Regions from separate parts of the Bacillus altitudinis genome, predicted to be linked through region 2. Evidence: a T-box and tRNA genes for the amino acid it is inferred to sense, from the RefSeq annotation. Region 2 holds a T-box; the other holds one or more tRNA genes.
The links. A T-box is a leader RNA that pairs with one kind of tRNA and senses whether it is charged. The one in region 2 lies ahead of thrS (threonine--tRNA ligase), so its partner is inferred to be a tRNA-Thr.

Region 1: it encodes a tRNA-Thr, which carries the amino acid that the T-box ahead of thrS (threonine--tRNA ligase) is inferred to sense. The anticodon was not compared.

Annotation. Positions count from the first base shown of each region.
Region 1 covers NZ_CP009108.1:1,060,919-1,073,262, reverse strand. Annotated here, with positions in the region: gene clpC (ATP-dependent protease ATP-binding subunit ClpC) at 1-976, opposite strand, end outside; gene ID12_RS05410 (protein-arginine kinase McsB) at 973-2,064, opposite strand; gene ID12_RS05405 (protein-arginine kinase activator protein McsA) at 2,069-2,626, opposite strand; gene ID12_RS05400 (CtsR family transcriptional regulator) at 2,641-3,105, opposite strand; rRNA gene rrf (5S ribosomal RNA) at 3,283-3,399, opposite strand; rRNA gene ID12_RS05390 (23S ribosomal RNA) at 3,461-6,391, opposite strand; rRNA gene ID12_RS05385 (16S ribosomal RNA) at 6,573-8,121, opposite strand; tRNA gene ID12_RS05380 (tRNA-Ala) at 8,249-8,324, opposite strand; tRNA gene ID12_RS05375 (tRNA-Pro) at 8,333-8,409, opposite strand; tRNA gene ID12_RS05370 (tRNA-Arg) at 8,417-8,493, opposite strand; tRNA gene ID12_RS05365 (tRNA-Leu) at 8,505-8,590, opposite strand; tRNA gene ID12_RS05360 (tRNA-Gly) at 8,603-8,674, opposite strand; tRNA gene ID12_RS05355 (tRNA-Leu) at 8,705-8,787, opposite strand; tRNA gene ID12_RS05350 (tRNA-Lys) at 8,795-8,870, opposite strand; tRNA gene ID12_RS05345 (tRNA-Thr) at 8,908-8,983, opposite strand; tRNA gene ID12_RS05340 (tRNA-Val) at 9,017-9,092, opposite strand; rRNA gene rrf (5S ribosomal RNA) at 9,875-9,990, opposite strand; rRNA gene ID12_RS05330 (23S ribosomal RNA) at 10,052-12,344, opposite strand, start outside.
Region 2 covers NZ_CP009108.1:1,740,367-1,752,710, reverse strand. Annotated here, with positions in the region: gene ID12_RS08750 (hypothetical protein) at 1-602, opposite strand, end outside; gene ID12_RS08745 (hypothetical protein) at 620-1,186, opposite strand; gene thrS (threonine--tRNA ligase) at 1,361-3,280, opposite strand; T-box leader at 3,332-3,556, opposite strand; T-box leader at 3,594-3,817, opposite strand; gene ID12_RS08735 (DUF1835 domain-containing protein) at 3,892-5,076, opposite strand; gene ID12_RS08730 (DNA alkylation repair protein) at 5,350-6,180, opposite strand; gene ID12_RS08725 (MFS transporter) at 6,371-7,558, opposite strand; gene ID12_RS08720 (MerR family transcriptional regulator) at 7,585-8,412, opposite strand; gene ID12_RS08715 (hypothetical protein) at 8,546-9,064, opposite strand; gene ID12_RS08710 (DUF6508 domain-containing protein) at 9,091-9,501, opposite strand; gene ID12_RS08705 (hypothetical protein) at 9,824-10,129, opposite strand; gene ID12_RS08700 (hypothetical protein) at 10,142-11,557, opposite strand; gene ID12_RS08695 (DUF1433 domain-containing protein) at 11,608-11,970, shown strand; gene rlmD (23S rRNA (uracil(1939)-C(5))-methyltransferase RlmD) at 12,246-12,344, opposite strand, start outside.

The sequences.
Region 1 (12,344 bases), 680 kb from region 2:
CAATATATTTACGGTACTCATCTAACGTTGTTGCCCCGATACATTGAAGCTCACCACGTGCTAAAGATGGTTTTAAAATATTAGAGGCATCAATCGCACCCTCTGCTCCTCCTGCACCAATCAGTGTATGAAGCTCATCAATGAAGAGAATGATATTTCCAGCCTGACGGATTTCGTCCATGACTTTTTTCAAACGATCCTCGAATTCACCACGATATTTCGTTCCCGCTACAACGGTTCCCATATCAAGTGTCATGACTCGTTTATCACGCAGAATTTCAGGCACTTCGTTGTGAATAATTTGCTGTGCGAGGCCTTCTGCGATCGCTGTTTTACCAACACCAGGCTCTCCAATCAGCACAGGGTTATTCTTTGTTCTTCTACTTAATACCTCAATGACACGCTGGATTTCTTTGCTACGGCCAATCACAGGGTCCAAGCTGTCCTCTTTCGCAATAGCCGTTAAGTCTCTTGCCAGGCTATCTAAAGTTGGTGTATTGGCATTGCTATTAGATCCTGCCGCAGATGCACCCGTTTCATTGCTGCCTAGAAGCTGCAATACTTGCTGGCGTGCTTTATTTAAGCTCACTCCGAGGTTATTTAAAACACGGGCAGCTACACCCTCTCCCTCACGAATAAGACCTAAAAGAATATGTTCTGTTCCTACATAGGAATGACCCAGCTTTCTCGCTTCATCCATAGAAAGCTCCGTAACCTTCTTCGCTCTAGGTGTGTAATGAGGAATAGCTTGAGACACCTCTTGCCCTCTTCCAATCAAGCTCTCGACTTCTTTTTGGATTTTATCTGAAACAAGGCCCAGTGCTTCTAATGCTTTTGCGGCGATGCCCTCACCTTCACGTACAAGACCAAGTAAAATATGCTCTGTTCCGATGTTCTTATGGCCTAGGCGAATGGCTTCTTCTTGTGCAAGTGCTAATACCTTTTGAGCTCTTTCAGTGAATCTTCCAAACATCATATCGTTTCATCCTCCTGTCCATTCCTATGCATTTCTAAGCGCAGCCTTTCTCTGATAATTGCTGCTCGTTTTATATCTCTTTCATTTGGTTCCAAGGCTCCTCCTGAATATTGCTGAAGGAAGCCAGGCTGTGTCAAAATCATGAGTTCATTCAGTATATTACTTGAAAGCCCCTTAATGATACCTAAATCAATTCCAAGTCGCACATCTGACAAACACTTAGCCGTTTCCTTAGATTCAATCATGCGGCAATTAGCCAAAATCCCCAAGGAACGGTACACTCTGTCTTCAAGTTCAATTTTAGACGTCTGATATAATGCCTTACGTGCAGATCGCTCTTGTTCAATGAGCTGTGCCGTCACACTATTCAAATCATCTACAATATCTTCTTCTGATTGACCCAGTGTCATTTGATTTGAAATTTGAAAGATGTTTCCTATTGCTTCGCTACCCTCACCATAAATTCCTCTGACCACAAGACCTAATTGATTAATTGCAGGAATAATGCGATTCATTTGTCTTGTCAGGGCTAATGCTGGTAAGTGCATCATGACTGAAGCCCTAATACCTGTACCTACATTGGTCGGACAGCTCGTTAAGTATCCTCGCTTTTCAGAAAACGCATAATCCACTTGCTCTTCAATCCAGTCATCTATTTGGTTAGCTGCTTTTAGTGCATTGGCCAGCTGAAATCCTGGGAACAAGCATTGAATACGAATATGGTCTTCCTCATTCAGCATGACACTGATTTCTTCATTTTCTGAAAGCAAACAGCCGCCAAATCTTGATTCTGCTAAATTGGGGCTAATCAAATGCTTTTCAACAAGTACCCTTTTAGCCAAAGGCTGCGTTTCATTCATTCGAATCAGAACAAAGTTTCCAATGTCCTTCACTTCCTGGCTCACAAACTTTTGCTCGAATTGCTGAAGAACAGCTTCAGCCTCCTCTTGAGAAAACTGAGTTGGGAAACGAACATGCTCTAGGTTGCGTGCCAACCGAATACGACTGCTTAGAACAATGTCACTTTCTGGTCCTTTCTGTTTCATCCATTGACTTAATGCGTCTTGAATAAAATGCTGGAGCGACATGTCGTTAATCTCCCTCCCTCTGCTGAGATTGCTCATGCTCTAATGCACGAATTTGATCTCGAACTTCCGCTGCTTTTTCAAACTCTTCCTGTTCAATCAGCTGCTTTAGTTCTTGCTGCATTAACTCAAGTTTCCGGCGAACATGCAGACTGCCGGCAATCCGTTTAGGGACTTTTCCATTATGGACTGTATTTCCACTATGGACTTTCCTTAAAACAGGATTTAAATACTGATCAAAGGTTCGATAACATTCTGCACAGCCAAAACGGCCTGTTTTCCTGAATTGCTGAAAAGTTAAGCCACACTTAGGACATTGATCCACTTCTCTTGCCTCTTGAAAAATAGATGATCCTTTATTCGCACTTGTGGTAAAGCTAGGATCAATATTCAATAAGCCTGATAATAAGTTGTGAATCGAGAAACCTTGGTTTCCACTCATAGCATATGAATCACTGTTTTCTTTTGCACATTGTTCACATATGTGCATTTCTTGTTTTTCTCCATTTATTACTTTCGTAAAGTGAAAAGTGGCTGGTCTCTCATTGCATTCTTGACAAATCAATCTTTTCACCCGCTTTACTTTAATTTCAAAGCATTTAACATCGCTTTCATCATCCGAGCTCTCAGTTCATCTCGTTCAGGTAAATCAATGTGTAAAACAGAACGGTCCATGACACTAATCATCATCTTTGCTTCTCTTTCGGATAAAATGTTGTTCTCAACAAGACGCATGATGATATGATCAGATGCAGCCTGTGATAAACGATGATATATTTGGGAAATAATGTTGTTCAATAAATCGACTTCATCATTCATTTTGACTTTAATGATACGGATATAGCCACCGCCGCCACGCTTACTTTCGACGATATAACCTCTTTCGCTCGTAAAGCGTGTATTGATAACATAGTTAATTTGTGAAGGTACGCATTGAAACTTATCTGCAATTTCATTGCGTTTAATTTCTAATATTTCTCGACCATTCTGATCCAAGACTTCCTTCAAATACTGCTCGATGATATCAGAAATATTTTGTGCCACTCCGCCTCCTCCTCCATTGACTTTGACTATATTTGACTTTAATCTTACTATAAATTTTTTCGATCGATTTTTCAAGATAATCGCTCAACTAACAATATTATTTCCACATTTATCTGGTGCCAAACGTCCCAAAAACACAAAAAAGACCAGTTCCGACTGGAACTGATCCTTTGAAAAGCTTGGCGGCGTCCTACTCTCACAGGGGGAAACCCCCAACTACCATCGGCGGCTGAAGAGCTTAACTTCCGTGTTCGGTATGGGAACGGGTGTGACCTCTTCGCTATCGCCACCAAACCTGATGGAGAGAATGTTCTCTCAAAACTAGATAACAACGTTCATTTTTCACATTAGAATATAGGTTAAGTCCTCGATCTATTAGTATCTGTCAGCTCCACGTGTCACCACGCTTCCACCTCAGACCTATCAACCTGATCATCTTTCAGGGATCTTACTTCCTTGCGGAATGGGAAATCTCATCTTGAGGGGGGCTTCATGCTTAGATGCTTTCAGCACTTATCCCGTCCGCACATAGCTACCCAGCGATGCCCTTGGCAGAACAACTGGTACACCAGCGGTGCGTCCATCCCGGTCCTCTCGTACTAAGGACAGCTCCTCTCAAATTTCCTGCGCCCGCGACGGATAGGGACCGAACTGTCTCACGACGTTCTGAACCCAGCTCGCGTACCGCTTTAATGGGCGAACAGCCCAACCCTTGGGACCGACTACAGCCCCAGGATGCGATGAGCCGACATCGAGGTGCCAAACCTCCCCGTCGATGTGGACTCTTGGGGGAGATAAGCCTGTTATCCCCGGGGTAGCTTTTATCCGTTGAGCGATGGCCCTTCCATGCGGAACCACCGGATCACTAAGCCCGACTTTCGTCCCTGCTCGACTTGTAGGTCTCGCAGTCAAGCTCCCTTGTGCCTTTACACTCTGCGAATGATTTCCAACCATTCTGAGGGAACCTTTGGGCGCCTCCGTTACATTTTAGGAGGCGACCGCCCCAGTCAAACTGCCCACCTGACACTGTCTCCCTGCCCGATAAGGGCAGCGGGTTAGAAGGTCAATACAGCCAGGGTAGTATCCCACCGATGCCTCCACCGAAGCTAGCGCTCCGGTTTCCAAGGCTCCTACCTATCCTGTACAAGCTGTACCAACATTCAATATCAGGCTGCAGTAAAGCTCCACGGGGTCTTTCCGTCCTGTCGCGGGTAACCTGCATCTTCACAGGTACTATAATTTCACCGAGTCTCTCGTTGAGACAGTGCCCAGATCGTTGCGCCTTTCGTGCGGGTCGGAACTTACCCGACAAGGAATTTCGCTACCTTAGGACCGTTATAGTTACGGCCGCCGTTTACTGGGGCTTCAATTCGCACCTTCGCTTACGCTAAGCGCTCCTCTTAACCTTCCAGCACCGGGCAGGCGTCAGCCCCTATACTTCGCCTTACGGCTTCGCAGAGACCTGTGTTTTTGCTAAACAGTCGCCTGGGCCTATTCACTGCGGCTTCTCGGGGCTTTAACACCCTAAGAAGCACCCCTTCTCCCGAAGTTACGGGGTCATTTTGCCGAGTTCCTTAACGAGAGTTCTCTCGATCACCTTAGGATTCTCTCCTCGCCTACCTGTGTCGGTTTGCGGTACGGGCACCTCTCACCTCGCTAGAGGCTTTTCTTGGCAGTGTGGAATCAGGAACTTCGCTACTAAATTTCGCTCGCCATCACAGCTCAGCCTTCACGGGAAACGGATTTGCCTATTTCCCAGCCTAACTGCTTGGACGCGGATATCCAATACCGCGCTTACCCTATCCTCCTGCGTCCCCCCATTGCTCAAATGGTGAGGAGGTGGTACAGGAATATCAACCTGTTGTCCATCGCCTACGCCTTTCGGCCTCGGCTTAGGTCCCGACTAACCCTGAGCGGACGAGCCTTCCTCAGGAAACCTTAGGCATTCGGTGGACGGGATTCTCACCCGTCTTTCGCTACTCATACCGGCATTCTCACTTCTAAGCGCTCCACCAGTCCTTCCGGTCTGACTTCACTGCACTTAGAACGCTCTCCTACCACTGTTCGTAAGAACAGTCCGCAGCTTCGGTGATACGTTTAGCCCCGGTACATTTTCGGCGCAGAGTCACTCGACCAGTGAGCTATTACGCACTCTTTAAATGGTGGCTGCTTCTAAGCCAACATCCTGGTTGTCTAAGCAACTCCACATCCTTTTCCACTTAACGTATACTTTGGGACCTTAGCTGGCGGTCTGGGCTGTTTCCCTTTCGACTACGGATCTTATCACTCGCAGTCTGACTCCCAAGGATAAGTCATCGGCATTCGGAGTTTGACTGAATTCGGTAACCCGGTAGGGGCCCCTAGTCCAATCAGTGCTCTACCTCCGAGACTCTTACCTTGAGGCTAGCCCTAAAGCTATTTCGGAGAGAACCAGCTATCTCCAGGTTCGATTGGCATTTCACCCCTACCCACACCTCATCCCCGCACTTTTCAACGTGCGTGGGTTCGGGCCTCCATTCAGTGTTACCTGAACTTCACCCTGGACATGGGTAGATCACCTGGTTTCGGGTCTACGACCACGTACTCATGCGCCCTATTCAGACTCGCTTTCGCTGCGGCTCCGCATCTTCTGCTTAACCTTGCACGGGATCGTAACTCGCCGGTTCATTCTACAAAAGGCACGCCATCACCCGTTAACGGGCTCTGACTACTTGTAGGCACACGGTTTCAGGATCTATTTCACTCCCCTTCCGGGGTGCTTTTCACCTTTCCCTCACGGTACTGGTTCACTATCGGTCACTAGGGAGTATTTAGCCTTGGGAGATGGTCCTCCCGGATTCCGACGGAATTTCACGTGTTCCGCCGTACTCAGGATCCACTCTGGAGAGAACAACATTTCAGTTACAGGGCTGTTACCTTCTTTGGCGGGCCTTTCCAGACCTCTTCGCTTATATCGTTCCTTTGTAACTCCGTATAGAGTGTCCTACAACCCCAAGAGGCAAGCCTCTTGGTTTGGGCTGTTCCCGTTTCGCTCGCCGCTACTCAGGGAATCGCATTTGCTTTCTCTTCCTCCGGGTACTTAGATGTTTCAGTTCCCCGGGTATGCCTTCTCATACTCTATGTATTCAAGTATGGATACTACTCCATTACGAGCAGTGGGTTTCCCCATTCGGAAATCTCCGGATCAAAGCTTGCTTACAGCTCCCCGAAGCATATCGGTGTTCGTCCCGTCCTTCATCGGCTCCTAGTGCCAAGGCATCCACCGTGCGCCCTTTCTAACTTAACCATTTCTTACTTTAGAAAGAATCACTATGTGTGATGAACTTTGCATTGCATTCAATGTGAATGTATTACTTATTGTTATCTAGTTTTCAAAGAACAATCCTGTCTCGCTAGAGACATGTTTGAAGGAATGATCCTTCAAAACTAAACAAGACGAAAACGCACGCTGCTCCATATATCCTTAGAAAGGAGGTGATCCAGCCGCACCTTCCGATACGGCTACCTTGTTACGACTTCACCCCAATCATCTGTCCCACCTTCGGCGGCTGGCTCCATAAAGGTTACCTCACCGACTTCGGGTGTTACAAACTCTCGTGGTGTGACGGGCGGTGTGTACAAGGCCCGGGAACGTATTCACCGCGGCATGCTGATCCGCGATTACTAGCGATTCCAGCTTCACGCAGTCGAGTTGCAGACTGCGATCCGAACTGAGAACAGATTTGTGGGATTGGCTAAACCTTGCGGTCTCGCAGCCCTTTGTTCTGTCCATTGTAGCACGTGTGTAGCCCAGGTCATAAGGGGCATGATGATTTGACGTCATCCCCACCTTCCTCCGGTTTGTCACCGGCAGTCACCTTAGAGTGCCCAACTAAATGCTGGCAACTAAGATCAAGGGTTGCGCTCGTTGCGGGACTTAACCCAACATCTCACGACACGAGCTGACGACAACCATGCACCACCTGTCACTCTGTCCCCGAAGGGAAAGCCCTATCTCTAGGGTTGTCAGAGGATGTCAAGACCTGGTAAGGTTCTTCGCGTTGCTTCGAATTAAACCACATGCTCCACCGCTTGTGCGGGCCCCCGTCAATTCCTTTGAGTTTCAGTCTTGCGACCGTACTCCCCAGGCGGAGTGCTTAATGCGTTAGCTGCAGCACTAAGGGGCGGAAACCCCCTAACACTTAGCACTCATCGTTTACGGCGTGGACTACCAGGGTATCTAATCCTGTTCGCTCCCCACGCTTTCGCTCCTCAGCGTCAGTTACAGACCAGAGAGTCGCCTTCGCCACTGGTGTTCCTCCACATCTCTACGCATTTCACCGCTACACGTGGAATTCCACTCTCCTCTTCTGCACTCAAGTTTCCCAGTTTCCAATGACCCTCCCCGGTTGAGCCGGGGGCTTTCACATCAGACTTAAGAAACCGCCTGCGAGCCCTTTACGCCCAATAATTCCGGACAACGCTTGCCACCTACGTATTACCGCGGCTGCTGGCACGTAGTTAGCCGTGGCTTTCTGGTTAGGTACCGTCAAGGTGCAAGCAGTTACTCTTGCACTTGTTCTTCCCTAACAACAGAGCTTTACGATCCGAAAACCTTCATCACTCACGCGGCGTTGCTCCGTCAGACTTTCGTCCATTGCGGAAGATTCCCTACTGCTGCCTCCCGTAGGAGTCTGGGCCGTGTCTCAGTCCCAGTGTGGCCGATCACCCTCTCAGGTCGGCTACGCATCGTCGCCTTGGTGAGCCGTTACCTCACCAACTAGCTAATGCGCCGCGGGTCCATCTGTAAGTGACAGCCGAAACCGTCTTTCATCCTTGAACCATGCGGTTCAAGGAACTATCCGGTATTAGCTCCGGTTTCCCGGAGTTATCCCAGTCTTACAGGCAGGTTACCCACGTGTTACTCACCCGTCCGCCGCTAACATCTGGGAGCAAGCTCCCTTCTGTCCGCTCGACTTGCATGTATTAGGCACGCCGCCAGCGTTCGTCCTGAGCCAGGATCAAACTCTCCGAAAAAGTACAAAACCGAAGTTTTGTTTTTCGTCAGCGTTTGACTGACTACCTATGAAGTATCATAGGATTTTTTTATAAAAACTCGAATTAACAGGTACGTTTTGTCTTGTTTAGTTTTCAAAGATCATATTGGTGGAGCCTAGCGGGATCGAACCGCTGACCTCCTGCGTGCAAGGCAGGCGCTCTCCCAGCTGAGCTAAGGCCCCATAAAAGATGGTCGGGAAGACAGGATTCGAACCTGCGACCCCTTGGTCCCAAACCAAGTGCTCTACCAAGCTGAGCTACTTCCCGATCTTAATGGCGCGCCCGAGAGGAGTCGAACCCCTAACCTTTTGATCCGTAGTCAAACGCTCTATCCAATTGAGCTACGGGCGCTTATTTTATAATGCCGAGGGCCGGACTTGAACCGGCACGGTAGTCACCTACCGCAGGATTTTAAGTCCTGTGTGTCTGCCAATTCCACCACCCCGGCGTGGATGGTATAAGCGGAAGACGGGATTCGAACCCGCGACCCCCACCTTGGCAAGGTGGTGTTCTACCACTGAACTACTTCCGCATTACAGGATTTCTTTATGTTGTTTGGCAATGCGGGTGAAGGGACTTGAACCCCCACGTCATAAAGACACTAGATCCTAAGTCTAGCGCGTCTGCCAATTCCGCCACACCCGCATGAAAATGGTGAGCCATGAAGGACTCGAACCTTCGACCCTCTGATTAAAAGTCAGATGCTCTACCAACTGAGCTAATGGCTCGCTTTTAAAGCGACTTGTCTATCTTACCATATGAAAGTGGTGCCGGCAAGAGGACTTGAACCCCCAACCTACTGATTACAAGTCAGTTGCTCTACCAGTTGAGCTACACCGGCTTTATCTATCCTAACATTATGTAAGAATAAATATGGTGGAGGATGACGGGCTCGAACCGCCGACCCTCTGCTTGTAAGGCAGATGCTCTCCCAGCTGAGCTAATCCTCCATATTATGTCGTTTCGAATGTCTCTCGATCTGACAAATAGTATTATATAACGATAAGATATTGTTTGTAAAGACTTTTTTAAAATAATTTTTGAATTTATTTTAAAGCTATTTTTTCACATCTTTTCGTTAAGGCACCTAAAGAAGTTTACCACTTGTCTCTTCATTTTAAAAGTCTTTTTTTCATTTTTTTATGTTTTTTTGTTAAAAAGGGGATTAATAGCGCTTTTTCAATGTAAAAACAGCTCTTTTAAAGCTGAAAAATGTTTGTTTTATTCCTTAAATCCTCAGATAACGTGCATATAGAAACGAATTTTTTTATTATTTTATTTTTCCGAGAAACCATTTTGTAAATTTGCTTTATATTAAATTGATCCTGGTCATTTTCCAAAAATTCGTCTCAATGTTCCCTTGCCTCATCAAACATTGTGGTGCTTAACTCAAATCTTCCTCCCCTCTCTCATTAGCAAACCAAGATGCCCTTTGCTCTCTTATGTAGGTTTCAATGATCTAGCAGCAAGCGCAGTTCGCTACATATGGTTGCCAGAGGAGAAGATCCTTCTTAGACATGTTTACTCGTTCGATGTTGACTCTTAGCAAGATGAGCGAGCGACGAGATTAGATGATAAGAATATTATAGAATGTCTAGAATTCCAGTGAAGGGGATGAAATGAATGAGTTATTGAGAATGTAGTGAAAGACCACTATTTTCAATATAAATAGATATATCATTTATTGAAACACAAAAAAGACCAGTTCCGACTGGAACTGATCCTTTGAAAAGCTTGGCGGCGTCCTACTCTCACAGGGGGAAACCCCCAACTACCATCGGCGCTGAAGAGCTTAACTTCCGTGTTCGGTATGGGAACGGGTGTGACCTCTTCGCTATCGCCACCAAACCTGATGGAGAGAATGTTCTCTCAAAACTAGATAACAATGTTCATTTTTCACATTAGAATATAGGTTAAGTCCTCGATCTATTAGTATCTGTCAGCTCCACGTGTCACCACGCTTCCACCTCAGACCTATCAACCTGATCATCTTTCAGGGATCTTACTTCCTTGCGGAATGGGAAATCTCATCTTGAGGGGGGCTTCATGCTTAGATGCTTTCAGCACTTATCCCGTCCGCACATAGCTACCCAGCGATGCCCTTGGCAGAACAACTGGTACACCAGCGGTGCGTCCATCCCGGTCCTCTCGTACTAAGGACAGCTCCTCTCAAATTTCCTGCGCCCGCGACGGATAGGGACCGAACTGTCTCACGACGTTCTGAACCCAGCTCGCGTACCGCTTTAATGGGCGAACAGCCCAACCCTTGGGACCGACTACAGCCCCAGGATGCGATGAGCCGACATCGAGGTGCCAAACCTCCCCGTCGATGTGGACTCTTGGGGGAGATAAGCCTGTTATCCCCGGGGTAGCTTTTATCCGTTGAGCGATGGCCCTTCCATGCGGAACCACCGGATCACTAAGCCCGACTTTCGTCCCTGCTCGACTTGTAGGTCTCGCAGTCAAGCTCCCTTGTGCCTTTACACTCTGCGAATGATTTCCAACCATTCTGAGGGAACCTTTGGGCGCCTCCGTTACATTTTAGGAGGCGACCGCCCCAGTCAAACTGCCCACCTGACACTGTCTCCCTGCCCGATAAGGGCAGCGGGTTAGAAGGTCAATACAGCCAGGGTAGTATCCCACCGATGCCTCCACCGAAGCTAGCGCTCCGGTTTCCAAGGCTCCTACCTATCCTGTACAAGCTGTACCAACATTCAATATCAGGCTGCAGTAAAGCTCCACGGGGTCTTTCCGTCCTGTCGCGGGTAACCTGCATCTTCACAGGTACTATAATTTCACCGAGTCTCTCGTTGAGACAGTGCCCAGATCGTTGCGCCTTTCGTGCGGGTCGGAACTTACCCGACAAGGAATTTCGCTACCTTAGGACCGTTATAGTTACGGCCGCCGTTTACTGGGGCTTCAATTCGCACCTTCGCTTACGCTAAGCGCTCCTCTTAACCTTCCAGCACCGGGCAGGCGTCAGCCCCTATACTTCGCCTTACGGCTTCGCAGAGACCTGTGTTTTTGCTAAACAGTCGCCTGGGCCTATTCACTGCGGCTTCTCGGGGCTTTAACACCCTAAGAAGCACCCCTTCTCCCGAAGTTACGGGGTCATTTTGCCGAGTTCCTTAACGAGAGTTCTCTCGATCACCTTAGGATTCTCTCCTCGCCTACCTGTGTCGGTTTGCGGTACGGGCACCTCTCACCTCGCTAGAGGCTTTTCTTGGCAGTGTGGAATCAGGAACTTCGCTACTAAATTTCGCTCGCCATCACAGCTCAGCCTTCACGGGAAACGGATTTGCCTATTTCCCAGCCTAACTGCTTGGACGCGGATATCCAATACCGCGCTTACCCTATCCTCCTGCGTCCCCCCATTGCTCAAATGGTGAGGAGGTGGTACAGGAATATCAACCTGTTGTCCATCGCCTACGCCTTTCGGCCTCGGCTTAGGTCCCGACTAACCCTGAGCGGACGAGCCTTCCTCAGGAAACCTTAGGCATTCGGTGGACGGGATTCTCACCCGTCTTTCGCTACTCATACCGGCATTCTCACTTCTAAGCGCTCCACCAGTCCTTCCGGTCTGACTTCACTGCACTTAGAACGCTCTCCTACCACTGTTCGTAAGAACAGTCCGCAGCTTCGGTGATACGTTTAGCCCCGGTACATTTTCGGCGCAGAGTCACTCGACCAGTGAGCTATTACGCACTCTTTAAATGGTGGCTGCTTCTAAGCCAACATCCTGGTTGTCTAAGCAACTCCACATCCTTTTCCACTTAACGTATACTTTGGGACCTTAGCTGGCGGTCTGGGCTGTTTCCCTTTCGACTACGGATCTTATCACTCGCAGTCTGACTCCCAAGGATAAGTCATCGGCATTCGGAGTTTGACTGAATTCGGTAACCCGGTAGGGGCCCCTAGTCCAATCAGTGCTCTACCTCCGAGACTCTTACCTTGAGGCTAGCCCTAAAGCTATTTCGGAGAGAACCAGCTATCTCCAGGTTCGATTGGCATTTCACCCCTACCCACACCTCATCCCCGCACTTTTCAACGTGCGTGGGTTCGGGCCTCCATTCAGTGTTACCTGAACTTCACCCTGGACATGGGTAGATCACCTGGTTTCGGGTCTACGACCACGTACTCATGCGCCCTATTCAGACTCGCTTTCGCTGCGGCTCCGCATCTTCTGCTTAACCTTGCACGGG
Region 2 (12,344 bases):
AAGGAAGGCCATTGAAACATCTGTACTTGCTGCTTGGCTAAGTTCTTCACCTGATCAAGGGAAAGCACATATTTCTCATCTTTCAGTAATGTTTTGGCTAAAAATGGACCGTGGTGTGTAAAGTACATGAGCTGTCCATGTTCATTCCATTTCACTTCGATTCTGCCTGAAGGTGCTACTTTCACACCATCTATTGCTTCTTCGAAAGAAAGTTCCCCTTTCTCCTTCTGATGCATATGAAAATGCTCTCCATAGATCAATCCTGTTTCTTGTTCGATCCATTGAATGACATGAGCTGGATAAGGTCTCTTAAACGTGACACCATGCTGCGCATAGGTTTTGTCCATAACAAAAATAACCGACTCGGTCTGTCCTGTATTCAAGTTCACTTCAATGACAGCTGTGCCGTCTGGGTTTAGATCATCGTCCTCGGGTTCCGTTTCATGAGAGGGAAACCATTCCATATTCAATGTATACACCGTTTCATTGAACATATTGACGTAGCGATGAAAACTGTGTCTTTTTAGATAGTAAAGATCTAAGCCAAATGTCACTTTTGTCTGATCGATTAGTTGTTGAATGTTTGCATTCAATGAATTCACCTCAAAATGATGATGTTTTATGGAAGAACAAAAATAACGATAAAGATGAAGATGATGATTGCCATAAAAAATCCTAAAGCGATTGCCATTATATTTGACTCTTTTGTGTAGCCTGTTAATTCACCTACAGTCGATCGGTCAATTTTTCTAAAACGAAAAAGCATGCTTATATTTAAAATGGCTAGAACCATCAAAAACAAGAAAATGATCAATGCAGGATCGACGTCACTGAATGCATTATCCACATTTTGTAAAGTGAATGATTGAATAAACATAATGACACTCAATATGATTTTCCACACATGATCTAACCGTTTTTCCTTTTCCCACTCTTTCCCTAATTTCTCTTTTTCATAAATAGCTACCTGCTCTAAAATAGGTATGAAAGACTTTGTTGTTCCTTTCCTAATAAAGCCTAAAATGCCTTGAATAAGCATTAGAATTCCTAAACAAAAAAGGAAATGTGTCAGTTTGATTTTAACAATTTGAATCAACATAAAAAAAATGATGATCATAAGTCCGACAAATAAATTAGAGATAGCGATTTGTTTTGTCCTCATCTTTTTTAGTGCAGCTTGTTCCATGTGATAAACTCCTCCTCGTTTCAAATTTTTCTGATAAACGCTCTATCCTTATTACGATTTTAACGAAAAAATGTTTCAATATTTTCCTTTTCAATTGTCAATTCGGCTTTTTCACAAATGAAAAGACGCCCACCATTCAATGAACGTCTTATCCTTCTTCATGAAATCAGCACATCATATTTGAGCTGTTCTGTCTTTTATTTGCTGGGCTGCCAGGTGTTTAAAGTCATCAATAGACAGCAGCTTTGACATTTTTTCTCCATGTTGTCTGATGTTCAGTGTTTTTTCTTGCATTTCTGTATCTCCAATGACAGCGATATAAGGAATTTTTTGCATTTGTGCTTCTCTCATTTTATAGCCGAGTTTTTCATCCCGTTCATCGATTGTGACTCTAATTCCGATATTTCTTAATTGCTGCTGCACCTCTATGCAGTAATCAAGGTGAACGCTTGAGACAGGTATGATTTGTACTTGGATTGGTGCGAGCCATAACGGGAAGACGCCGGCAAAATGTTCAATGAGAATACCAAGGAACCGGTCAAGTGAACCAAAAATAGCACTATGAATGACAACTGGCCGCACCTTTTCATTTTTCTCGTTGATATATGTTAAATCAAATTTCTCTGGCATTTGAAAATCCAGCTGAATTGTGGCGCACTGGTGGCTCCGCTTTAGTGCATCTTGAATATGAAAGTCGATCTTCGGACCATAAAATGCCCCATCTCCTTCATTTAAGTAGTAGTCAATCTTTAACTGATCAAGCACATTTTTTAGCGCTTTTTCGGATATATCCCAAATAGCGTCATCCCCTAATGCTTTTTCTGGACGAGTGGATAGCTCGACTGAATATTCAAAACCAAATGTCCGATACACATGATCAACTAATTGAAAAATCCGTTTGATTTCAGCTTCGATTTGATCTTCTCTTAAAAAAATATGGGCATCATCTTGGCAAAATGTTCTGACCCTGAACAATCCATTTAATGCTCCGCTAAATTCATGACGATGCACCTGACCAAATTCAGACATTCTAATTGGAAGGTCTCTATAGGAATATAAGTTATTTTTGAACATGAGCATATGCCCTGGACAGTTCATCGGTTTTAAAGCAAAACTTGTATTGTCTACTTCTGAGAAATACATATTTTCATGATAATGATTCCAGTGCCCTGACTTTTCCCAAAGTTCTTGGTTCATCATAAATGGAGTACTTACTTCTTCATATTGCGCTTGACCTCTCACTTCTCTAGAAAAGGCCATTAATTCATTTCTGACAATCTGACCTTTTGGTAAATAAAAAGGCATGCCTGGCGCTTCTTCTGAAAACATAAAGAGGGATAACTGTTTCCCTAATTTCCGGTGATCACGTTTATTTGCTTCTTCCATGAAATGAAGATAATCAGCTAGATGATTTGGATGCTGAAATGCTACACCATACACTCGCTGCAAGACATCCTGATTGCTATCTCCCCGCCAATATGCCCCTGCCACACGCGTTAGTTTAAATGCCTTTAAATACCCTGTAGAAGGCAAATGAGGTCCACGGCACAAATCTATAAATTCTCCTTGCTGATAAATCGTGATGGCTTCTTGTCGAGGGAGACTTTTTAAAATATCCAGTTTATATGGATCATGTGCAAACATCACTTCAGCTTCTTTGTAAGAGACCTCCATTCTTTGAATAAGGTGATTCTCGTTTATGATGTTTTTCATCTCTTTTTCAATCATTGCCAAATCCTCTACGCTTAACGTTTGATTCAGCTTCATATCATAGTAAAATCCATTCTCAATGACAGGTCCGATTCCCAGTGTCACATTGTCATATAACCTTTTCACAGCTTGGGCTAATACATGTGCAGCTGTATGTCGTAACACTTCCAGCCCTTCTTTTGAATCAAGTGTTAGAATCGAAACCCCCGCATCGTTGTTTAACGGATAACTTAAGTCCACTGTCTGATCATTGATCTTTCCCGCTACTGCTTTTTTTCTTAAACTTGGGCTAATATGGGAGGCAACCTCTGCGACTGTCGTACCTGCGGAGAACTCCTTGATCTTTCCATCTGGAAATTGAATTTTTACCATTTTTTCTCTCATCACTGACACACCTTTCTCTTTTTTGAAATAAAAAAACACACCCATCCCTCATAGAGGGACGAATGTGTAATCCGTGGTTCCACCCAAATTCCCATAACGCGTATTCGCTTTATGGCTCTGGCGCCGTAACGTGGCGTAGACGGTATTGGATACTGCAATGTTCCCCAATACAGCTCAAAGGTGGTAAGATAGCTTTTCTGCGTTAGGAAGATTTCACCGTGACTTCCCTCTCTGTGAACCGATTAAAGCTGCTCATGTCCTTTTCAAAGCAATCATGCTATAAAAGTAAACAAAAAAACACACCCATCCCTCATAAAGGGACGAATGTGTAATCCGTGGTTCCACCCAAATTCCCATAATGCGTATTCGCTTTATGGCTCTGGTGCCGTAACGTGGCGTAGACGGTATTGGATACTGTAATTTCACCAATACAGCTCAAAGGTGGTAAGACAACTTTTCTGCGTTAGGAAGATTTCACCGTGACTTCCCTCTCTGTGAACCGATAAAAGCTGCTCATGTCCTTTTCTTCGCTTTTGATTTCTCCATATATTACATGATGATGGGGAATGATGTAAAGATTTATTTTGTACAGTGCTATTGAATTTTATTCTTTAAATGAAATGTCTTGTCATTTCACTGGGGCTATATTCGACTTGATACTTAGGAGATAACGCATTCTTTACTTCTTCCGTTATACACTCCCCTGCTTGATTAAACTTCTTTTCCATTTCTACCCCTTCTGGCAGCAAGTCATCTGTTTCTTCATCAAACCAACAACCATACTGTATGGCCCAATTCCATATTTTAGAGAATAGTACATCGCTTATAGGTACATCATCTCTTTCTAAATGACATTGACAATGTCCGCATTGAAAAGGTTCGCCACCATAGGTTCCTTCAATTTTCACATAAGGTTGGTGCTCAAAATCACGACAGCATACCCATTTTTTGAAGTCCTGACCAAATGTTGTCAGTTTTATCGAGTAATAACGCATGGACGTTCGTTTTCCTTTCATAGCAAAAACACCTTGATCAATCAGCTTCTTTAGCCGATACTCAATAAAATCATCTCCGATATATTGTTCTAAATGACCAAGGACTTCTCCAATTAAGCGTGGAGTTACGATGTATTCCTCTTCTGGCTCGGACGGATGAAGCCGCTTAGCCATTTTTACTAAATAAGCATCAAATTCATCTTCTGATACGTTGAGCGTTTGTTCATTTCGCCATATCCTAAGTGTATGATCTGTTTCGGCAATGTGAAGCCACTCTTCTTGTAATCGTTCTCTTTCTTCCTTGGAAATGGTGTGAAAGTGATTTTTACTTTCATAAATGATTTTAAATTTTTCAGATGGGATTTCCCCAGTATGTCGAAGGTCCATGCGAATTGTCTTTGTATTAAAATGGTGATCATATGCAATCGCTGTATTAATGACAGAGACGTCCACGTTTTTTCCTTTTAATAAATAGATGGCAAATCGTAGACCTATTTGTTCGTGTGCATTGTTGCCTATCCATATCATCATATGTGAGCCATCTTTTACATCCTTCACTTGTTGAATCATTTTTTGCTGATCGATTACCATATCATCAAATCTACCAAACTCATTGGACATGACATGTCGAAGCCACTCCATACGAGTCTCTTGTCCTTGACGTTCATGTAAGTGTGTAAGTGGGCCAATGGAGTAGATATCATCAAAGGTGATGATGTCTTCCACTGGTTTTTGCTTCATTTCACGTAATGCTTGCTTTAAACTACCAGCAGTTGCTGCCCCAAATACGATATGTATCATTATTCATCTCCCTTTATCTTACATTTTATATCATCTTCGCCTATTCATGATTCTTACGTCAATTCTATTGAGTCAATTTCATTCAAAAGTACGACGATGAGAGGATAAGATCTATATAAAGAATGCAGAATTGAGGAGACTAGATTTTTTATAAAAAATGAAGAACCCCACGAAATGGGGCAGTCAGTTTACTGAGTAACTTTGAGACTTTCCTTCTAATGATCTATTGATAGAAATACCCTCCAAAAAGGGAAATTCAGTTTATGTACTTCTTCACAAATTCCCCTTCACAATCGTTCTTTTGGCTTTCTTGACAATTCTGCTGGTTGCTTTTGTATCAGAATCTTTTAACCACTGTTCACACAGGTTTATGACCCAATTTGGTTGTGTTTTACTAGCGTCATTGAGCCAGTTTCCTACAGAATCTTGAACATATGTTGATGGATCAGATTTGAGCAAGTCTAGAATAGGCTGTGCCCTCATTGGCTCTTGTTTTAATGACTCAATATGCTTTGTCCAAACACCTCTTGGGCGAATAGCTTCTACTGAGAATCGGCGAATATTTTCATCTTTACTTTTAGCCCATTCTGTTAAATGTTCTATACTTTGATCGAGCTGATCCGTTAGGCTTTCTCTCACTGACATCCACGCAATTTCTCGAACTCCAAAATGAGGATCAGCTGCAAATGGTTGAATGTACGCCAATTTCTCTTCCAAAGTTGATAAACGGTGTTTGTTCATATAAGCAGCCCAACAGCGGACGCTATCAGATACATGGTGAGTAAACGCCTGTAGCACTTCCGTTTGTTTTTCCCCATTCTCTTTCTGTAACACTTCATCTAACAATTGACCGATGAGACGAATTGCTTTCATTCCAGACTCAGCCTTTTGTTGAGTGACATCAGATGATACATCGTCTAAATGATGGTCTAAACCAACGGATGGCAAAACATGATGTAATAACGTCAGATGATTGACAGCCAGCCATTCAGTTAAATTCACACTCTCTATTTTTCCTTGATTCAAAAGGAACAAGACGTCATGAGGGATATCAGTCCCCTTTCGAGCACCTTTTCGATTGATGATCTCTTCGCTGATTTGCATTTATTTTCTCTCCTCGTCTAGTGGTGCTTTTGTTTGATATTCATCGTTTTTAAAAGAAATATATGAATGCCTTCAATTTTTGGATATTGCCCCCTATTGTATCAAATAAACCACTTTACTGGTGCATTCTTCAAACCAAAAAGGAACTACCCAAAATAAGTAGTCCCTTCCATACAAAATTGAATTTAAGTTACCTTCCTTGCTCGATCACCTTCAAACTCTTCTGCTGAGAGATTCTGTCAAACGCCACCATCAAGATGGTCATGAGTAAAGCGAGAAGAACCGTTCCAGCACTGATCCAGCTCAGGTGCAATATAGATGTCCTGCTCAACACAATCCCCCCTAACCCCGATCCTAAAGCAAATCCGAATTGAATAAATGATGTATTGACACTTAATGCAATATCAGGAGATTTTGGAACAAGGGTTACAAGATATAGCTGCTGAGCTGGTGATGTACTCCATGTAGCGATCATCCATATCATGATAACAGCCACCATGACCACGAGATTCCCTGTGACAAATGCTAGTAGCATGAGCATCATGATTTGCAAGATGATGCCAGAAAAAATCGTGAAGATGGGTCCTTTTTTATCTGCTGCCATCCCTCCAAGGCTTGATCCTAAAAAGCTGCATATTCCCGCTAGTAACAAAATGCCACTGATTTCTGTAATGCTAAGGTTGGCTGATGCTTGCAGGAAGGGCGTTAAATAGGTAAATAACGTGGAATATCCACCTACATAAAATAGCGTCACTGCCACTGCAAGTAATATACGCTTGTCTTTTAAAATCGATAATTGCATACGAAGCGTCACCGGTTCTTGTTCTTTCATAGAAGGGATCCGCCTATACACCACAATCAGCGGAATAAGCGTGATCACTCCAATGGCTGCGAATAATGCTTTCCATCCGATCATACTGCTTAGAAATGTCCCGATTGGAACGCCTAAAACCAAGGAGCTGCTTAATCCCATTAAAATGATGCCAATCGCTGTTCCTCTTTTTTCCCGTTCTACAAGACGAGTTGCAACCGCCATCGCCACTACAATCGCCGTTCCCCCACTGATTCCTTGTAAAACTCTTGTGATCATGACCATTTCAAACGAATGACTGATACTTGTGATGAAGTTACTTAAAATAAAAATGATCAGCGTCCATGTTAATATTTTTCTGCGGTCCATATTGATGGTTAGTGCGATGACAATCGGTGCACCGATTGCGGCCGAAAGTGCTAAAGATGTGACCAATAAGCCAGCTGTAGACGTTGTGATATGTAAATCATATGCGACCATTTGAATAATGCCAGTAATGATGTATTCGATCGTTCCGATTAAAAAAGCTGCTAAAGCAAGTAAATAGACAACGGTTTTATTTTGCATCGTGACGTTTCTCCTTTGGGCCATGTTTACGATTTGATTTCATTTTTAATAGGAATTTGAATTTCAATGAGTCTGCCTTCTTCATTTTCTGACAATGGGTAATAGATTTCTCGGCCCGGCTGATCATCTTTCACGCGGTATCCGTTATGTTCGATCCATGTCGCCAGATCAACACAAGCAGTTTGTGCGGATGGAGAATGGGAATGAAATAAGAGTGTTGCCATGGTGTCTTCTGCAGGTAACGTGCGAATTGTCATTCCCTGAGGAAGAGAGCACCTTAACGATTTGACGGAATACCCCACCTCAAATTCAAACTCACTTTCTTTATCCAGTGATTCTCTCCATAGCACTACTTGTGGTCCCGAGATCGATTCTTGTTGATGTTTATGTAATAAATGATGAAACATTTGAAAGAATGAAGGGATTTCTTCAACAGTTCCGTTGGATTGAAAAGACATGATGCGTTTGCTTTCAACAGATTTGATGATGACCTCCTGTTCTTTTTCAACACACCCCTCTCGTTTGATGAGGTGCATCCGCTCCTTAATACGGGCTAATTTCTGTTGTTCTTTTTCGATCAATTGCTGAATCTCACTCTCTTTCAAGAGAAACATGCCCTGAATCTGCTCGACAGAAATATCTTCACGAAGTAGCTGCCCCATTTGCTTTAACGTAAAGCCTAATTCCTTATAGAGAAAAATTCGATTGACCTCAAGCAGCTGTTCAGCTGAGTAATAACGGTATCCCGAATCTTGATCAATCTGCTGAGGCTTTAATAAATCAATTTGGTCGTAATACCTTAAGGTTTTGACAGGCACTTTACTTAACATAGAAAAATCGCCGATCTTAAACATCCTGCATCTCCTCCGATTTGTTGATCTGATCACAGTATAAACCTTTCAGTTAAGGGGAAGGTCAAAATGAAGTTGATTAAATTTTTCAAAAGACGAAAAAACCTAGATTTCTCTAAAATCTAGGTTTTGCTCATTATCCTACTATTTTTGCTAACAATCCCATCGCTTCAACAATCTTTATATCATCCATAAATCGTTGCAAACTTACTTTATGCTCTTTCTTTTGTAAATCTGTTGAATAGCCTAAGCATAGATGAAAAATACAATCTAACCTTTGTCCGACTCCACTATAAAAATAATTCGTCAATATTCCATTATTTTCACTTGCAAGAACCACAACTGTAGCGATCTCTAATACATATTCTATATCTTCTATAGAAATTGTTCGATCCTTTTTCTTAGCAGTCATGAATTCATGACTATGAATAGAACGAATCCTACCTTCAAGTAAATTGAGTATAGACCTTTTATAGATGACATACACACTGTGAATATGATGTTTATCAGGACAATAGGGATCTTGTAAAATGAATTTTATACGTTCATCTTCTTTTTCCATTTTTATTGCATCAAGATCATATAATAAAATATGATCAATTTCTTCTATTTTCATAGGAGGAAACATGTGGGATACATCTGTTTTGTTTTTCAATTGATCACCCCGAAATCTAGTCTCTCTTACTCCAAACGTTCCAATCTTTCAAGCCACTTGACAATAGCTCCGTTTTTAAAGAAATCGAGTATAACACCCTCGCAAAATCGTTCAGCTCTCAGAACCCCCATGATGAGAGCCAGTACACACTGCGAATTTAAATTGGAAGCGTCCACATCCTCCATGTCGTTCATTCCCCATTCAATTCCATTTTCTTTGAGGATCTCTCTATAGCGGGTAATCTCCAGTTCTTGATGCTGTTCTGCAAATGTATAGACATCCTCGATAAAACGACGGACCGTTTCGGAATAATTCACATAGGGTATCTGAATCGGGTGTTCCGCTGTTCCGTCATTTTCTTGATCTATGACCCATTCACCAATATCATCGCCTTGAAGCATAGGGATATAGTTTGTTAAAATCTCAAATTGACTCAACCTCATCCTCCACCTTTTCATGAATTAAAAATTCTTTGATCGATCTCTATGAATAAGTTAATAAAAAAGTCCGTGATCATCGTACAAACTAGAAACCAGTATTCAAGTCACGAACCATTTTTATTCATTTCACTTTTTACACTCGTACCATCGATACAACTGTCTTCACATACACGGTATTAATCATCTTGCTTGTCAATGTTTATGTGTCATATTAAATAATAAGCTGATACCAGCTGTGAATAAAGCGTCAAGGAATTTATAAGACGATTCTCAAATATAAAAACACCTCTGTCACATCGTTGCGAAGAGGTTATGTTCACTATTTTGTCTTTATACTTCTTAGAAAGGCACTTCTGTTCTCTGTTGCATTTGTCAGCATCTTCGCATTTTCATTGAGTCTTTGTACCAATGCATCCTTAGCTTTTCCTTCAAATGAAGAGAGTAAAGCAACATACACTTCAGCTACAACCTGTTGTGCTGAAGAAAAGTCTGACGCATGTTTTGTGTCCTCTTTTAGATGCTGACAATGCGTTTTTAAACTTGAACCTACAATTTTTTTTAATTCCTCATTCTGTTGTAATCGTCTGTAAAACTCATCTGCATCCATATTAACTCCATATGGCAATTGAAATCCCCCTTACAACCGTAACCATCTTGCTAATTCATTATCCTTATCTTTTAAATCCTCCGCCATTTTCACAATAAACTCACTAATATCCTCTAAATCTCTAATCAAATAATGTAGAGAAGCCTCAGTTTGATACTGTTCTTCTGAGTCATAAAATGCTGCTCCATCTTTCACAAAAGGGGCGTGAAACAATATAGCTTTTTCAACGTCACTTGGATCTAAATCCTTGAATTCTCCTAACCTTTTTCCGCAAATAGATTTCACGTCATACACCATTTTGCTGTGATCATGAGGGAATTGTTCAATTGCTTGTTTTTTTGTTTTTAAGTCTTCGATAGCTGCCTGTAATCGATGAGCTAATTCTTTTGCATATTTAGCATCCACTTTGATGGTTTGTCCATTCATACCTGAATAAGATGAGAACGATTCGATATTCCGGTTATAAACACCTTCGCTTCCATCCACACTTTTGATATGACCATTCTTATCAAATGTAAAGTTCGACTCATTTAAACTATGAGTATCCGGATCTTTTGCGAATGCTTGGCCATAGAAGGAAGTAATCAAATTCCCTAAAACCCCAGGAACACCAAGCGGAGACACAAACCGATCTATACGCTCTCTTCGTGATTGACTAGGATCTTTCGTATAAATTGTCGTTCCGTTGTGCCTGTCATATTCCAACAACCAACCTGCCCCCACCATATCATCGGGATTAATGATGGCTTTATGATACAAATCAAATTCGCCGTTTCTGATTTTCTTCTGTGTTTCTTCATCATGCAGCTTAACAATGGAAGGGTTGTTAAAGGCTACACTGTAAACATGATTGTTTACACCAGCGTATTCCGCATCTGCCCCTCCAAGTGAGTGTCCCGTTGTTGAAATCACTGTATTAGTGCCAGCATACTTTTTCACTTCATTGGCGACGAGCTTATCACCTTGATCAAATTGAGATGTCTTAGTGACAATTTTGTATTCTCCACTTTTCAACAACATGGCTTGTTCCATACTACCGTTATACTTGGTAATCGCTTTAGAGTTTTCAGGTGCCTCTTTTTTCATGATGTATTTGACTTTCTTTTTCGGGTCTTGACCCATTACCACGTTGCCGCCATCTGCACTTATCACGTCAGCTTTGATTTGTTCTTGATTCGTTCCTTGAAAACCTACGACAACATTCTCAGGCTCTTTTGGTTTAACCCATTTACCTTCTTTTTTCTTGGCTTGGACAAATACGTAAACATCTAGCCCTGTGTCTGGGTCTTTTTTGATTTTATCTACGTAAAAAGCTTTTTTTGAATCATTTACAAGTGGTGTCTTATTCTCATAGGCTTTTCTCATTTTCTTTTCACTATATGTATTTTGGCTCAGAGAAAAATAATCTTTATCTGTTAAATTAGGTATGTCCGTCTTTGTATTCATGTACAATGCCCCTTCTCTCATGTAAAATCTAAGATAGAAAGGATGGTTTTATGAAAAAATACATAATTATCCTTATGACTTTGGTTATTATATCACTTGGAGGGATATTTATGAAGGAACAACACGACAAAAAAACAGCTGCCCAAGAAGCTAAAAAAGAAGAATTGTATTCCTTGGCTAAGAAAAGAATGACTGACTTTATTAAAACAAACTATAATGATATTAAACGAATTGATTATACTGATGATTATGAGATAAACCCAATGGGCGGTATTGAAATTAATGGTTATCTCAATGAAAATAAGAAAAAAGAAATATGGGGAATCTATGATAAAGGCAATGACGAAGTCATATCTTTCACTGTAGATGCTAAAGAAAAACCTGAGTGCGAAAATAAAGTATGCGAGTATTAAAAAGAGAATAAATCATCGAATAAACAAAAACGTCCCCTCGAAAATTCAAGGGGACTATTTGTTTACTTCAAGAAGGCTTCGAGCTGCGCTTTTTTCTTTGGTTTTGGACCATAGATACCATCTGCGATAAGACCATGCATATATTCATATAAAACTTCCATTGATAAAACATGACTGATGATATTTAAGCTCACTTAACAGAAAAAAATTTGGTGATTACATCATATTAGAAGGTTAAATGATCATAATGGCCTTTTGCGGTTCTTTGCCCACTATTATTTAAGGACTAAAGACACCACACACTCCACATGCGCCGTATGCGGAAACATATCCACTGGTTGCATGTATTCGATCTTGTAGTCTTTTGACATGTA